One region of the Metabacillus sediminilitoris genome, then DNA from elsewhere that is predicted to be linked to it. Evidence: predicted binding sites of a transcription regulator. Region 1 holds the regulator's gene; each other region holds the start of a gene.
What was found. Region 1 encodes Rex, which represses fermentation and respiration genes when NADH is low (regulators of the CRP and FNR family bind a similar motif). Its sites were predicted from a motif close to TTGTGAAATATTTCACAA; they were not measured.
Positions count from the first base shown of each region.

Region 1 (4,605 bases):
CAAATGTACTGAATCCAAGACCATGAAGTACTGATCGGATATCTGCTTCATATTGGTAGCCGCCGCTTTCCTTGAATTTTACTTGCAAGCTATCATATTCCTTTAATAGCTGTTCGAATTTCTTTGATTCTAATGCGGGATCAATAATAGCCATCTGTTGTTCTAGGTTTCTCATCTCTTTTTCCATGGACTGAAGCTCTTTAAAAACTAAATTCATTTCATCCCAGATTGATAATTGAGATTCTAGCCCAGTATCTTGAGCTAAATATCCAACAGAAACATCTTTCGGCTTGATTATTTCACCTGAATCATGTGACATGTACCCAGCAATAATTTTTAAAAGAGTAGATTTTCCAGCTCCATTACGGCCAACAATGGCAATCTTATCTCTTGTTTGTACTTCAAGCTTAATATTCGTTAGAATAGGATCAGGACCAAAATATTTGCTAAGTTGATTTATTTGTAACAATATCATTGTATTCACCTCTATCAATGCCTTTAGTTTAGCTTAATAGGAACCAATGGGCAACAATGATACATATGATTTCTCTTAAAAAACAACGATAAAATAGAGATATGAGAGAGATTTATAAATTTAATCAATTGTCACAATAACAAACAGACAGATAGTAAAAAATAGTGTATAGTCTACGTATAAGGGGATTTGTATATGTCAGAATTTACCCATTTCAATGATCAAGGCAGAGCCAAAATGGTTGATATCTCTGCGAAAGAAACAACAAAGAGAACTGCACGTGCAAAAACGAGCATCCAACTAACTGAAGAGGTATATAAAAAAATCACTAATCATGAAATTGGTAAAGGTGATGTTCTTTCAGTTGCTCAAGTAGCAGGTATTATGGCAGCAAAACAAACAGCTAATGTCATTCCAATGTGTCATCCAATTCCCATTAAAGGTGTAGATATTGAGTTTGAATGGAAAATAGAAGAAAGTAATTATGAATTAATGATCACTTCAACTGTTAAAACAACAGGGAGTACAGGTGTTGAAATGGAAGCGTTAACTTCTGCAAGTGTTTCAGCTCTGACAGTTTATGATATGTGTAAAGCTGTAGATAAAGGAATGGTCATAGGTCCTACCTATTTAGTAGAAAAAACCGGAGGAAAAAGTGGTGACTTCCATCGGGTAGATAAATGATGTATCATAAAGAATTCTAAATGTATGAAGTGTTCTTATGCCTGCTGTCGAATCTGGACAAGGCGTTTACGCATTTTCTAAAGGATTTAAGGTAATAAACTAGACTGAGTTTTTATGTCTAGCTCAAGCACCCAGCATCTTAGGGTCTTAAGTCACCCATAAATTGAAGGTAAAGAACACCTTCTAGTCATGTACGTGTCTTATGCCTTTTGGGCTAAACAAGGCACTTCGCATTTCTTAAAGGATAATTAGTTTAAGGTTTTAGACTTAGTTTTCATGTCTAGCTCCAGCGCCTAGCCACTCGGGGTCATAAGCCACGCATGAATTGAAGGTAAAAAGCATCTTCTATTCATGCGCGTCTTATGTCTGTCGTGGCTGAACAAGGCGCTTACGCATTTCTAGAGTGAGGGATAAGAGTGAATGAATATTGAACAATCTAAAATACCTCAGGCAACTGCTAAGCGTTTGCCTTTGTACTATCGATTTTTAAAAAATTTACACTCATCAGGAAAACAGCGGGTTTCATCTGCTGAATTAAGTGATGCTGTAAAGGTTGATTCTGCAACAATACGGAGAGATTTCTCCTATTTCGGTGCGTTAGGAAAAAAGGGATATGGTTATAATGTTAATTATTTGTTATCCTTTTTTAGAAAAACATTGGATCAAGACGAAATGACAAAGGTATGTTTAATTGGTGTAGGGAATCTAGGAACTGCCTTTTTGCATTATAATTTCACAAAGAATAATAACACTGTTATTTCACTTGCATTTGATGTAGACACCGAAAAAGTTGGAGAAGAAATAGGTGGGGTACCAGTCTTTCACTTAGATCAACTTGAAGAGATACTACCTGAAGATGTGACTGTTGCGATATTAACGGTACCGGCTCCAGCTGCTCAGGCGATTACAGATCGGCTGATAACAAAGGGGATTAAGGGGATCTTAAACTTTACACCTGCAAGGTTAAATGTTCCAGATGATATACGGATCCATCATATTGATTTAGCAGTGGAACTTCAGTCACTTGTTTATTTTTTAAAGCATTATCCAAATGAAGATAAATCTTAAAATTATTTAAGGGAGGTGGATCTCCATGCTAACACTTGGATTCGGAGCATCAATGGGATTTGGTAGCCTATTATTAATCGCATTTGTAGCATTGCTTATTTTTGGCCCTAAAAAATTACCTGATTTAGGTAAAGCAGTTGGGAGTTCGTTACGTGAATTTAAAACTGCAACAAAAGGCTTAGCAGATGATGAAGATGATGATGTAAAAAAGATCGAAAAAAAGGAAGAAGTCAAGTAAGATAGGATGAATCCGATATGAAACATAATGAAATGTCGGTCATTGAACATATTACAGAGCTTAGAAAACGACTGATCATTGTTGTCGTTTTCTTTTTCATAGCTGTAATAGCTGGCTTTTTGCTTTCAAGACCGATTATCGTTTATTTACAACAAACAGATCAAGCTAGGAATTTAACACTAAATTCCTTTAATCTAACAGACCCTTTAATGGTGTATATGCAATTTGCATTTATTATTGCATTTATCATTACGTCACCTGTCATTTTGTATCAACTTTGGGCATTTGTTAGTCCAGGTTTATATGAAAAGGAAAGACGTGTTACTTTAAGCTATATTCCACTATCACTTTTGTTATTTCTAGCGGGTATTTCCTTTTCCTATTTTATTTTGTTTCCGTTTGTCGTAGATTTCATGGAAAAGATCTCAAATGATTTAGAAGTAAATCAAGTGATTGGAATCCATGAATATTTCACGTTTTTATTACAGCTAACCATCCCGTTTGGGCTGCTGTTTCAATTACCAGTCGTTATTATGTTTCTGACGAGATTAGGAATTGTTACGCCAATGTTTCTATCAAAAGTAAGAAAATATGCATACTTTGTTCTGTTGGTCATTGCCGCACTAATCACACCGCCAGAATTAACTTCACACTTAATGGTGTCAATACCATTATTTATCTTATATGAAATTAGTATTTGGGTATCTCGAATTACGTATCGAAGAGCTCAGAAGCTGCGGTTTGAAGAGGAGAATACAAAAAATGAGACTGGATGATCAGTCTCATTTTTTCGCATTTACTTTTTTTAATCTTCTAGATAAATTAAACATTCTAATGGCAACACCGATATCGAAGGTTGCGATGATCATTAGGATGATTGTTGGAAATGAAAAAATTCCATTTTCAGCACTGTTAATAGCTAAGTAGGTAAACAGTAACCCCATCGTTAAATAAAAAATTCCCATGGAAATAGGGTTTGTTCTCATGATAAAAAGCCTCCAATTATTAGTTGCACGTGTTGCTCTAGTTGCATGTCCTCATATTGCTTCATCATTTTTTCAATATCTTCACGGAAAACGGTTTGAATTAATATGACTAGTGTATTCATCGTTACATGTGCCAAGATCGGAACTATGATTCGATTTGTTTTCACATAAAGAAACGCAAAGGTAAAGCCCATTGATGCATACAAGAGAAGATGATGCGGCTCACCGTGTAAAAGTGAAAAGATAATTGAACTGATGAGAGCTGCTATGAAAAAATTTGTTCTGATATATAAGACGCCAAATAGTATTTTACGAAAAATGATCTCTTCTAAGATAGGTCCTATTATAGAGGTAACAAGAATGAGCACCGGTGTAACCTCTATTACATTCACAAGCATTTGCGTGTTTTCAGATCCAGGATCTACCCCAAATAGATTAATTTCAATACTAGCTGCAAAGACTTGGGAGAAATATGCTAAAAATACGCCACCAATCGACCAACCAATTGTCGCCAAAACCGATGAAGGTTTCCCTCGCAGCAGTCTTACCTCTTTACGATCATTTCTTAGTAAAAAAAGAATAATAAGAAACGCAAGTGTAAAGCTAAAGATGGTCCAATAACCAAATTTTTCAGTGGTCGTTTCCCCTATATGTAAATAATTTAATATGCTGATTCCGACTATACCTGATAGTTGCATAAGCATATATGTTAATAAAATAAACCAATACTCTTTTTTCATGTAAACCTCCTTTAAAAAACGTCCCCATTACTATTTGCATTTTTCTACATGATGATGAGCGAATGAACGAAGAATTCTAAATGAAATTCTTCTGTTCTTTTACAGATTTATTGTATCATACCTTGATATGAACATATGTATGATAACGTTTAAGAATTAGTTTAAATGATGAAAAGACAAGACTTATGAAAACGCCCGAAAAAAATTTTAACTTCATACTTGAAATTGAAAGAGATCTTATATAATATATTAATTGTGTTAGCACTCAAGGTTATTGAGTGCTAATAAAAAGGAAAAATAATCATTTTTTAAAAGAATTTGAGGAGGTTGTTTCACTTGTTAAAGCCATTAGGTGATCGCGTTATTATTGAGTTAGTTGAATCAGAAGAAAAAACTGCTAGTGGTATCGTCCTT
Region 1 covers NZ_CP046266.1:243,951-248,555, forward strand. Annotated here, with positions in the region: gene GMB29_RS01385 (ABC-F family ATP-binding cassette domain-containing protein) at 1-475, opposite strand, end outside; gene moaC (cyclic pyranopterin monophosphate synthase MoaC) at 671-1,159, shown strand; gene GMB29_RS01395 (redox-sensing transcriptional repressor Rex) at 1,580-2,227, shown strand; gene GMB29_RS01400 (twin-arginine translocase TatA/TatE family subunit) at 2,253-2,465, shown strand; gene tatC (twin-arginine translocase subunit TatC) at 2,483-3,241, shown strand; gene GMB29_RS01410 (YdiK family protein) at 3,248-3,451, opposite strand; gene GMB29_RS01415 (CPBP family intramembrane glutamic endopeptidase) at 3,448-4,191, opposite strand; gene groES (co-chaperone GroES) at 4,528-4,605, shown strand, end outside.

Region 2 (4,605 bases), 530 kb from region 1:
CCGCTAATACTTCCATCATAAATACGATTGCCTATTCGAAGCTTTAAACCGCCTAATAGCGCTTTATCCACAACGTTTTGTAATCGAAGTGAAGTCTTGCCAATTTTCTTTGCAAATGAAGTAGAAATTGATGTTAATTCCGCATCAGTAAGTGGACGAACAGAATATACAACTGCATCTTCTATACCGCTTGCTTCATTAGCACTCTGTATGAAATGATTCACTACTTCTGTTACAATATCTACACGATGACGTTCAACAAGGAGTAAAAGTGTATTTAGCACCTGCGGAGACAGGCTGGCAAATGATTCTTTTATGATTGTCTTCTTTGCTTCATTTGTCACTTTAGGATGTTTAAGAACATCGATCAATTCTTTATTTGTTGTAAAAACTTCTTTTACAATGTTCAATTCTTTCTCAAATTGAGCAATTGTGTTTTGTTCCTTTGCAAGTTGAAAAAGAGCTACTGCATAACGTTTTGCAACAATACCGTTACTCATCGACCTTCTCCTACCTCATTAATGTAGTCGTTGATCAATTTCTCCTGCTCTTGTTCGTTCAACTCTTTTTCGATTACTTTAGATGCAATTAAAACAGATAAAGATGCCACTTGTTCGCGTAGTGCTGCAACAGCTTGTTCTTTTTCTCTTTCAATTTCTTGTAAAGCTCCATCTTTTAATCGGCCAGCTTCAGCACGTGCAGCTTGAATAATTTCTTCTTTTTGTTGATCACCAAGCTTTTTCGCATTTTCAACTAAGCTTTGAGCCTCTAAACGAGCTTGTTTTAAAAGATCGCGTTGCTCTTCAACGAGTTTTTGTGCTTCTTTGTTTCTTTCTTCCGAATTAGCAATCTCATTTGCAATGTGTTCTTCACGTTGCTTCATCATGTTCATAACCGGACCTAATGCATATTTCTTTAATAATGCAAGTAGAATTAAGAATATGACAAGCTGGAATATAATATCACCTGTGTTCAGTCCGCCAGTAGACGCACCTAGTGCAAGATCAAATGTTAACATAGCTCGGTTTCACTCCCTTCAAGTTTTCCATGATGGGTCTATCGAAAAATTTTCATTAAATGGTTGTTCATTTTAAAAAATAATCATAACAAGGCATAAAGCAATGGCGAAGAAGGTATTTCAATCAATCTTCGCCACTTTTATCAGGGAATATCCCGTTATTATTCGCCGCCTAAAACGATAAACGCGATAACTACACCAATGATCGGAAGGGCCTCAACTAATGCGATACCGATGAACATTAATGTTTGTAATTTACCTTGTAATTCTGGTTGACGAGCAGTACCTTCTACTGTACGAGAAACAATAAGACCATTACCAATACCAGCACCTAGCGCTGATAAACCAATTGCGATTGCAGCTGCGATTAAATTCATTTTAAAAAATCCTCCTTTATTATATTGAAACTATTTTTTCTTTTGTAAAATCGTTCAATAGATTTGAACAAGTTTTATTATTAATGGTCTGCACTCACTTTGTGTGCTAAATAAACCATTGTTAACATAACGAAAATAAAAGCTTGGATCGAACCAACAAAGATACTAAAACCTTGCCATACAAGCATCGGAATTGCTGCTCCGATTGTTCCTAGAATACCGCTTGCAAAGCCGTTAGCATAGCCACTAGTAGCTAGTCCAGCTAACAAACCTAAAAGAATTTCACCGGCATATATATTACCGTAAAGACGAAGACCAAGTGTTAAAGTATTCGCAAATTCTTCAATGATTTTAATTGGTAGAAGTGCAGGGAATGGTTTTAAGAAATCTTTACCATACTCAGACACACCCTTCATTTTCACAGCATAATAATGCGTGAGTACAACAACCATTACAGCTAGTGTAAGTGTAATAGCAGGATCCGCTGTAGGCGATTTCCACCATAAAGTGTGACCTAATGCAATTGAAAATGGTAAACCTAGCATATTTGATACAAAGATATACATTAATAATGTAATACCTAATGTAAGGAATCTCCCACCGGTTTGCCAATCCATTGAACTATTAATAATGCCTTTAACAAAATCAATTATCCATTCAAGGAAATTCTGCTTACCAGTTGGTTTCATCTGTAAATTTCTAGAAGCTACCATTGCAATAATAAATACGATAACACTAGCAATAGTTATCATAAAAACATTTGATAAATTAAAAGTAAGACCTAAAAACTCTTTAATAGGAGCTTCATGACCCAATGATTTCACCTCTCTTCCAAACTACGCGCGTAGTTGTTGAATGACATAATCTATCATAATAACAATGTAAATTGTCATTATTCCAATAACTAGACTTACTAAGTGAAACATCTCTGGAAACTTCAGAGTAATTAAGGTAGCAATACCAGCCGTTGCAAATCTAGAGGCTGTCCCTAATGACCTTATCTTCCTATTTTCTTGTAATGCCCGTCCAAACTGTACGTTTTTCCGTACCATTACCCATAAATGATAAAGACTTACAGACGTACCTAAAATAAGACCGAGAAAAACTGGCTGATATTCAGTAGCCGCCCATCCAATGACATAGATGGAAAGCAGATAGAATATATACGATCTGTACCTGCGATACATCAGGTGTATATCATACATATATTGATCAATCTCCTGAGAAAAAGTGGTGGACTAACTTGAGTAAACCGTAGATTCCAGCAGCAAGTCCTAACAGTAAACCAACAATCAAGAATGCCGGCCTAGTATGTAGAAAGCTATCAATCCATTGTCCAGCAAAAACGCCTAGTAATATAGAGCCTACTAAGTGGGAAATAATGGCTGACATGAGGCCCATCGCTTGTAATGGATGGCGTTGTTTTTGTCGCATTCTATAAATCAATTCCTCGCTACTTGATTTATAAAGGAAAAAGAGGGTAAATAACACGTTTTTGGCGGTTTTGAAAACCTTACCAAATCGCCCTTGTTTAGCATACAATAGTAGAAAAGTAATTGTCAATCTGATTTAAGTTATTAATTTCACAAACAACTTAATTCATCACAAATCGTTCACATTTACCCCCAAATAACCCTTGATTTTATTAAGACAGTTAACTATTCACCAAGTAAAACATCAACTTCTATATGATCTTCCCGCCCGCCTTTTTTCGCGAAAATAATTGCCTTATATAAGCCTGTTTTGTTTTTTAACGACTCTTTCTTAATCTCTTTTTCCACAATTCCCCTTGGGACATCTCTTTCCCAATCTAAAAATTCCACAAAGGTCAAAGAATCTGGATCATAAAGCGCGATTCCCATCTCATCAGCACCACCAGGTAAATATAATTGATACTTGTAAGTATCCGGTTGATCACCATAAGCCAATTCAAAGCCCATTACTCTCGGATAATCCGGTTCATCGACTACATATAAATATGGAAGCTCAATCTTCTTGGTCGATTGCTCTAAAACAAGCCACCCTTGATGGATTCCTGGTTTTATACGATTTGGTGTTACATCGATACCAATGGTTATTTTTTCTGTTCCCCCTTGTTTGATTGTGACCTTACCTGGCAGCTGCCACTGAATACCGGGTTCATTTTTTGGTGTATTGAAAAAAATGGTTTGTTCACGCTTCGAATGATTTTCAATTGTCAGAACTTCCTCTTTCTTTGTACGCGGATGGGAGGTTTCGAATTGGCCAAAGGCAAGTGAACCTGGATAGGCAAGAACTTCTGCTTCAACTGCAGCTTTAACAGAAATTCTCCCTGCACCTTGTTCGTTCGGCTTAAGCTTTTCATGCTGTTTGTTTTCTAATTGTTTCGCCGTATTCATCAGCGCTGCCTTTATTTGCGCAGGGGTCCAATCTGGGTGAGCTTGTTTGATGAGGGCACATGCCCCTGCAACATGCGGCGCTGCCATACTTGTCCCATGCAGGGCTAAATAGCCATCTGGAACAGTGCTATCGATTGCCACCCCAGGTGCAACAACATCGGGTTTTATTTCCCACGTATTTGTCACAGGTCCTCTTGAGCTAAAATTCGCTAGTTTATCTTCTTCCTTTTGATAGATTGTGCGGACACTCGCATGTTTTTCTAATTGTTTTATAAGTGCCAGTCCATCTTTCTTCGAAATGCTGACTGCAGGAATATCAATTGGAATTTGAAGGGAGCCTGCGAAATTCCCCTTTACATTGTTGTAAATGATAACGGCTTTTGCTCCATGCTGCTGTGCATGTAACACTTTTTCAGTAAAGGTTATTTCCCCTCTTTCCATGAGCACAATCTTCCCCCGCACCTCATCATTTAGATCGCTTTCTGTACCGATACCACCAAACACAATTGTGTCTAGGCTATGTAACTCCCAAGGTAAAGCACCCTGCAAAGAATTCATAGGAATTGCCTGCTTAAGTCCGGAAACTTTTAAAAATGGAATCTGCAGAGGCGGTGATGATGCACCAACGGTTATTGCTTTAGCAGATGTTCCGGGTGAACCCACTGTCCATACATCTGGGCCGGAATTTCCACTAGATGTCACAGCTACAATGCCAGATTCAACGGCATGATCAAGTGCCAGGCTTGTTGGCCAATCAGGACCATTCACATTATTGCCCAGGGAAAGATTAATAATATCAACTTTTTCTGCAATGGCTTTGTCGATTGCCGCG
Region 2 covers NZ_CP046266.1:5,320,483-5,325,087, forward strand. Annotated here, with positions in the region: gene GMB29_RS25575 (F0F1 ATP synthase subunit delta) at 1-500, opposite strand, end outside; gene atpF (F0F1 ATP synthase subunit B) at 497-1,018, opposite strand; gene atpE (F0F1 ATP synthase subunit C) at 1,180-1,395, opposite strand; gene atpB (F0F1 ATP synthase subunit A) at 1,476-2,210, opposite strand; gene GMB29_RS25595 (ATP synthase subunit I) at 2,232-2,600, opposite strand; gene GMB29_RS25600 (AtpZ/AtpI family protein) at 2,608-2,829, opposite strand; gene GMB29_RS27545 (S8 family serine peptidase) at 3,054-4,605, opposite strand, start outside.
Region 2: a site for Rex is predicted at 2,967-2,984, ahead of GMB29_RS25600 (AtpZ/AtpI family protein). Genes of this name have one in related genera too.

Region 3 (4,605 bases), 2.0 Mb from region 1:
AATAATTATGAATATGAACTGAAAGGATCGAAAGAAAAAATACAACAAATAACAGGGAAGCCAGTTATCGCTCTTTCATATCCTTATGGGAATTTTAATGACAAGGTTGTAGCTGAAACAAAAAAGTATTATTCATTTGGACTTACGACGACACCTGAACTATTTTCTAAAAAGAAAATAAGAGATGAGCTTTATTTATTACCAAGGATCTATATTACTTATTCTACAACACTTGATGATTTTAAAAAGATCGTTCAAATTGATGAAACTGTGAACTAAATTAATTACGTAAATGTTCTTAGCACCGAATATTCAGAGCTTATTAACAAGAAATGATACTGCTATGTCATTTCCTTTTTCTGTAATGGTTCACATACAAGGATAACTATAATGAATTCGTTCAAAAGTATATTGAAAGAGTATAACAGATTCCTTATGGTGATCCAAAAGATCCAAAAAGAATAATTGGCTCATAAATTAACGAAAATCAGGCTGATAAAGCAATGAAGATTATTGAAGACGCAAAAGGAGAAGGAATTCAATTAGCTTTAGAAGGCAAACGAATTGGAAACCTAATAACTCCGTTTGTCTTTATAAATGTAGATAACGACAGTAAACGAGCCCAAACGGAATTATTTGCTCCTATATCTACCATTATTAAAGCACAATCAGATGAAAATGCTATTAAATTAGCAAATGATACTGAATATGATTTAGTTCAGCTATATTTACGGGGAATCTAGAGCAAGGAAGAGAGTTAGGTTTACAAGTAGAAAGAGGAATGACCAATCTTAATGATCAAACGGTAATGATACTCAGACTGTACCATTCGGAAGTACAAAGGCAAGTGGAATGGGGGGATTTGGAAACATATTGATCGATAATGAATTCACTGGGACAAAGTGGATTTCGGTACAAACTGAATATCAAAATATCCTTTTTGAACAAGACAGTCTTTCTGTCTTGTTTTTATATTCAATTATGTAAAGAATAGCTCTAACTTGAACTTTTTTAATTAAATTGCGCAGAAAATAAGGTTAGCATATTTTCTACATGAAACAATAAAAATTAATTAGGAGTCTTTCAATATTCCAGCTAGAAAAAAGATACGTAGCCCAATAAGGATACAATCCAAATTGGATTCTCACTAATAATAGTACTTAGAAATCGATTCGACCTTAGTTATCATTTTTATTACTAAATTTTTAGCAAATAACTAAAGGAAACACTAAATGCATTTGCCGGCATCCTACCGTTTCCTCATATGTTCATTTTAATTTACTAAATGGAGGATGGAAAAAAAGTAATAATAAAATGATTATTGGAATGGATACGAGAATTCCAATTAACAGTTTCTTGTAATGTAAGTATAAAGTTGGATACATGATGACATTAAATAGCAGCGACCACCATTCATTCCATCCGTTCTTATAGTCGAAAAACCCTTTCCTTAAGTAATAATATTCAATTAACCAAAAAGAAATAATCCATATAACAATATATGCAATTCCCTTCCAACCAACAGGAAAAAAGCGAAGATAAACAATAATAAAAAGAGGGATGATGAGAAAAGTAAATATAATTTCTGTGTTTGTATGATTTAACCATTTAAATAGATCCAGTTCGTACGACCAAAGTGTATGTTGATAAAAGATAAAATTATAAAGAAGGTTGCAAATAATATAGAATTGGATCGTTGGATAATATTCTTTCAACTGTTTTCTATCTACAAAAAGGAAAATTAATATGATGAAAATAGCAATTACCAATAATAAATACATAAAAGGCCTCTTTTATTAGAATAGTTCTTATAAAAATTATTCCCTGTAAATGTCATTTTATACGAATGAAAAATTCAATCAGAAAGAAATGAAGTTCGAAATAAATTTTACAAAATAATTATTTTAGAAGTCGGTAAATGATAATTATGGATTAATAATTTTTATATAAAAATACTAATTTGTGAAACTATTCCATTTTTTAGACGTATATGTAAATGAATACATAAATTGGAGGTAGATTTATATGGAACAAGAAACAGTACAGATTAAAAAGCCGTCATTATTTGGGATGATTTTCAGTCCTGGTGAACAGTTTGAGAGAATTCGAGAAAAGCCAGTCATTTGGTTTCCGTTAATCCTTTTGACAATCGTCATGACGGTCGTTTCTCTAATGTCGGCATTTAATATTGATTATTCAGCATTGCCAGGAATGGAAATGACTGCCGAAGATGCAGAAATCGCAAAAACGTTCGGAGTTGTCGGAGCAGCAATAACAGGTTTTTTTGCAGCACCAATAGGATATCTTTTTTTTGCACTTATTTTTTGGGGAATAACAAAGATTGCAAAATCTGATGCAACATATAAGCAAATGTTATCGATGACTATTTTTAGTAGCTTCATTGTTACGATTGGTCAACTTCTTAATCAACTAATCATCATGGCAATAGATGGTGATCCATTTATGATCACAACAAGCCTAAATAGTTTTATTGGTGAGACAGGTGTTTTAGGTGCAATCCTTAATTCAATTGAAGTGTTCAATATTTGGTATTATTTCTTATTAGCAATAGGACTTAATAAAGTAGCAAAGCTTTCTAAAACTACAGCCATTATTATTACCATCGTTTTCTTTGTTTTAGGACTTATTATCGCAGCAGTTTCTGGAGCAATGGAAGGATTAACACAAATTCAATGAAGAAAAAGATTTGGATCTCAATAGGGGTTGTAATACTAATATTAGGCTTAGTTGGCTTTAATGTATTTAGAACACTTGCTAAAGAAGAACTTACTGTCGAAACAGTAAAGGTAGACGAACGTGAAATCACTGGGAATGTAATGGTTCCAGGCACTTTATCTTTTAGTCAGGAAAACTATGTTTATTTAGATCCTGAAAAGGGTGAAGTGAAAGAAGTTCTTGTCAAAGAAGGTGACCAAATTGAAGTTGGAACTCCATTAGTACGTTATGAAAATGAACAACTTCAATTAGAAAAAGAACAAAATGCACTTTCAATTGAATCAGCCTATTTACGTATTAATCAAATTGATGATCAACTTGATGCATTAGACGAGAAAGAGGATGATTTATCGAAGCAAGTAAGTAAAGATGAAGCGGAAAAAACAGTTGAGGCTGAACGAGATCAGTTGAAAATTGATTTAAAAGTAGCAGATATTGAAGCAAGACAGGTTCAGTTACAAAAAGAAACCATCGAAAACAAGGTAAAGGAATTAGTAATTAAGAGTGACTTAGCTGGAACCGTACTTTCTGTTGATGAAGAAGCTATAGCAGGTATTTCTCAGACACCAATATTACATGTTGGAAAAAAAGGTAACTATGTTGTGAAAGCATCTATTTCAGAATACGATTCGTTAAAAATTAAAGAAAAGCAGCCAGTTATCCTTAAGTCTGATGTTTTACCTAATAAGGAATGGAAGGGTACAGTAACAAAAGTTGGACTATTGCCGCAACAAACTGAAAATGTCACGGTAAATGAAGATGCTGCAGTTCAATATCCAATTGAAGTATCAATTGATTCAAAAGATGTTGAAATAAAGCCAGGCTTTAAGCTCATTATGGAAATTGAAACTGAAAAGCGAACAGCTCTAGCACTTCCTTTAGAAGCAGTTAAGCAAGATGGAGAAGATTATTATGTATTTGTCGTTGAAAACGGAAAGGCAATGCGTAAAAAAGTAGAGACAGGTACAACAAATAATGAATTTATGGAAATAAAATCAGGCTTAACGAAAGAAGAGGAGGTTATCGTTCGTCCACCAGATAATCTCAAACAAGACATGGAAGTGAGTGTGAAATGATCAACCTTACTTCTATTACAAAAAGTTATAAAGTTGGGATAGAAACATTGAATGTTTTAAAAGATATTAACCTCACTATCCATAAGGGAGAGTTTGTTGCAATAATGGGTCCATCTGGATCTGGTAAATCAACGTTAATGAACGTAATTGGTTGTTTAGATAATCCAACTTCAGGAACTTATTTACTTGATAATGAGGATATTTCGACATATAAAGATGAAGAGCTTGCAAAAGTAAGAAATCTTTCAATCGGTTTTGTTTTTCAGCAATTTCAATTATTACCCCGATTAACAGCATTAAAAAATGTCGAGTTGCCAATGATATATGCGGGATATAGTAAAAAGGAAAGAGAAGAACGTGCGTGCCGTGCGCTTGAGAAGGTTGAACTTTCACAAAGAATGAAACACTTACCTAATGAGTTGTCAGGCGGACAAAAGCAGCGTGTGGCGATCGCAAGAGCCATTGTGAATGAACCTAAAATCATCTTGGCGGATGAACCTACAGGTGCACTTGATAGTCATACAAGTGTTGCGATAATGAATCAATTTACACAGTTAAATAAGGAAGGTACTACAGTTATTCTTGTAACACATGAGCGAGAGGTAGCAGACTATGCAAAACGAATCATTACGGTTAGGGATGGAATGATTCTCTCCGATGAAGAGCGGGGGAGATAATGTATGGGATTATCAGAAAATATGAAAATGGCGCTAAGTTCTGTACTTGCGCATAAGCTAAGATCGATTTTGACTATGCTGGGAATTATTATTGGTGTAGCATCTGTCATATTAGT
Region 3 covers NZ_CP046266.1:3,842,124-3,846,728, reverse strand. Annotated here, with positions in the region: gene GMB29_RS18410 (polysaccharide deacetylase family protein) at 1-279, shown strand, start outside; gene GMB29_RS18405 (aldehyde dehydrogenase family protein) at 504-743, shown strand; gene GMB29_RS18400 (CBO0543 family protein) at 1,269-1,781, opposite strand; gene GMB29_RS18395 (YknW family membrane protein) at 2,026-2,697, shown strand; gene GMB29_RS18390 (efflux RND transporter periplasmic adaptor subunit) at 2,694-3,812, shown strand; gene GMB29_RS18385 (ABC transporter ATP-binding protein) at 3,809-4,489, shown strand; gene GMB29_RS18380 (ABC transporter permease) at 4,493-4,605, shown strand, end outside.
Region 3: a site for Rex is predicted at 1,961-1,978, ahead of GMB29_RS18395 (YknW family membrane protein). Genes of this name have one in related genera too.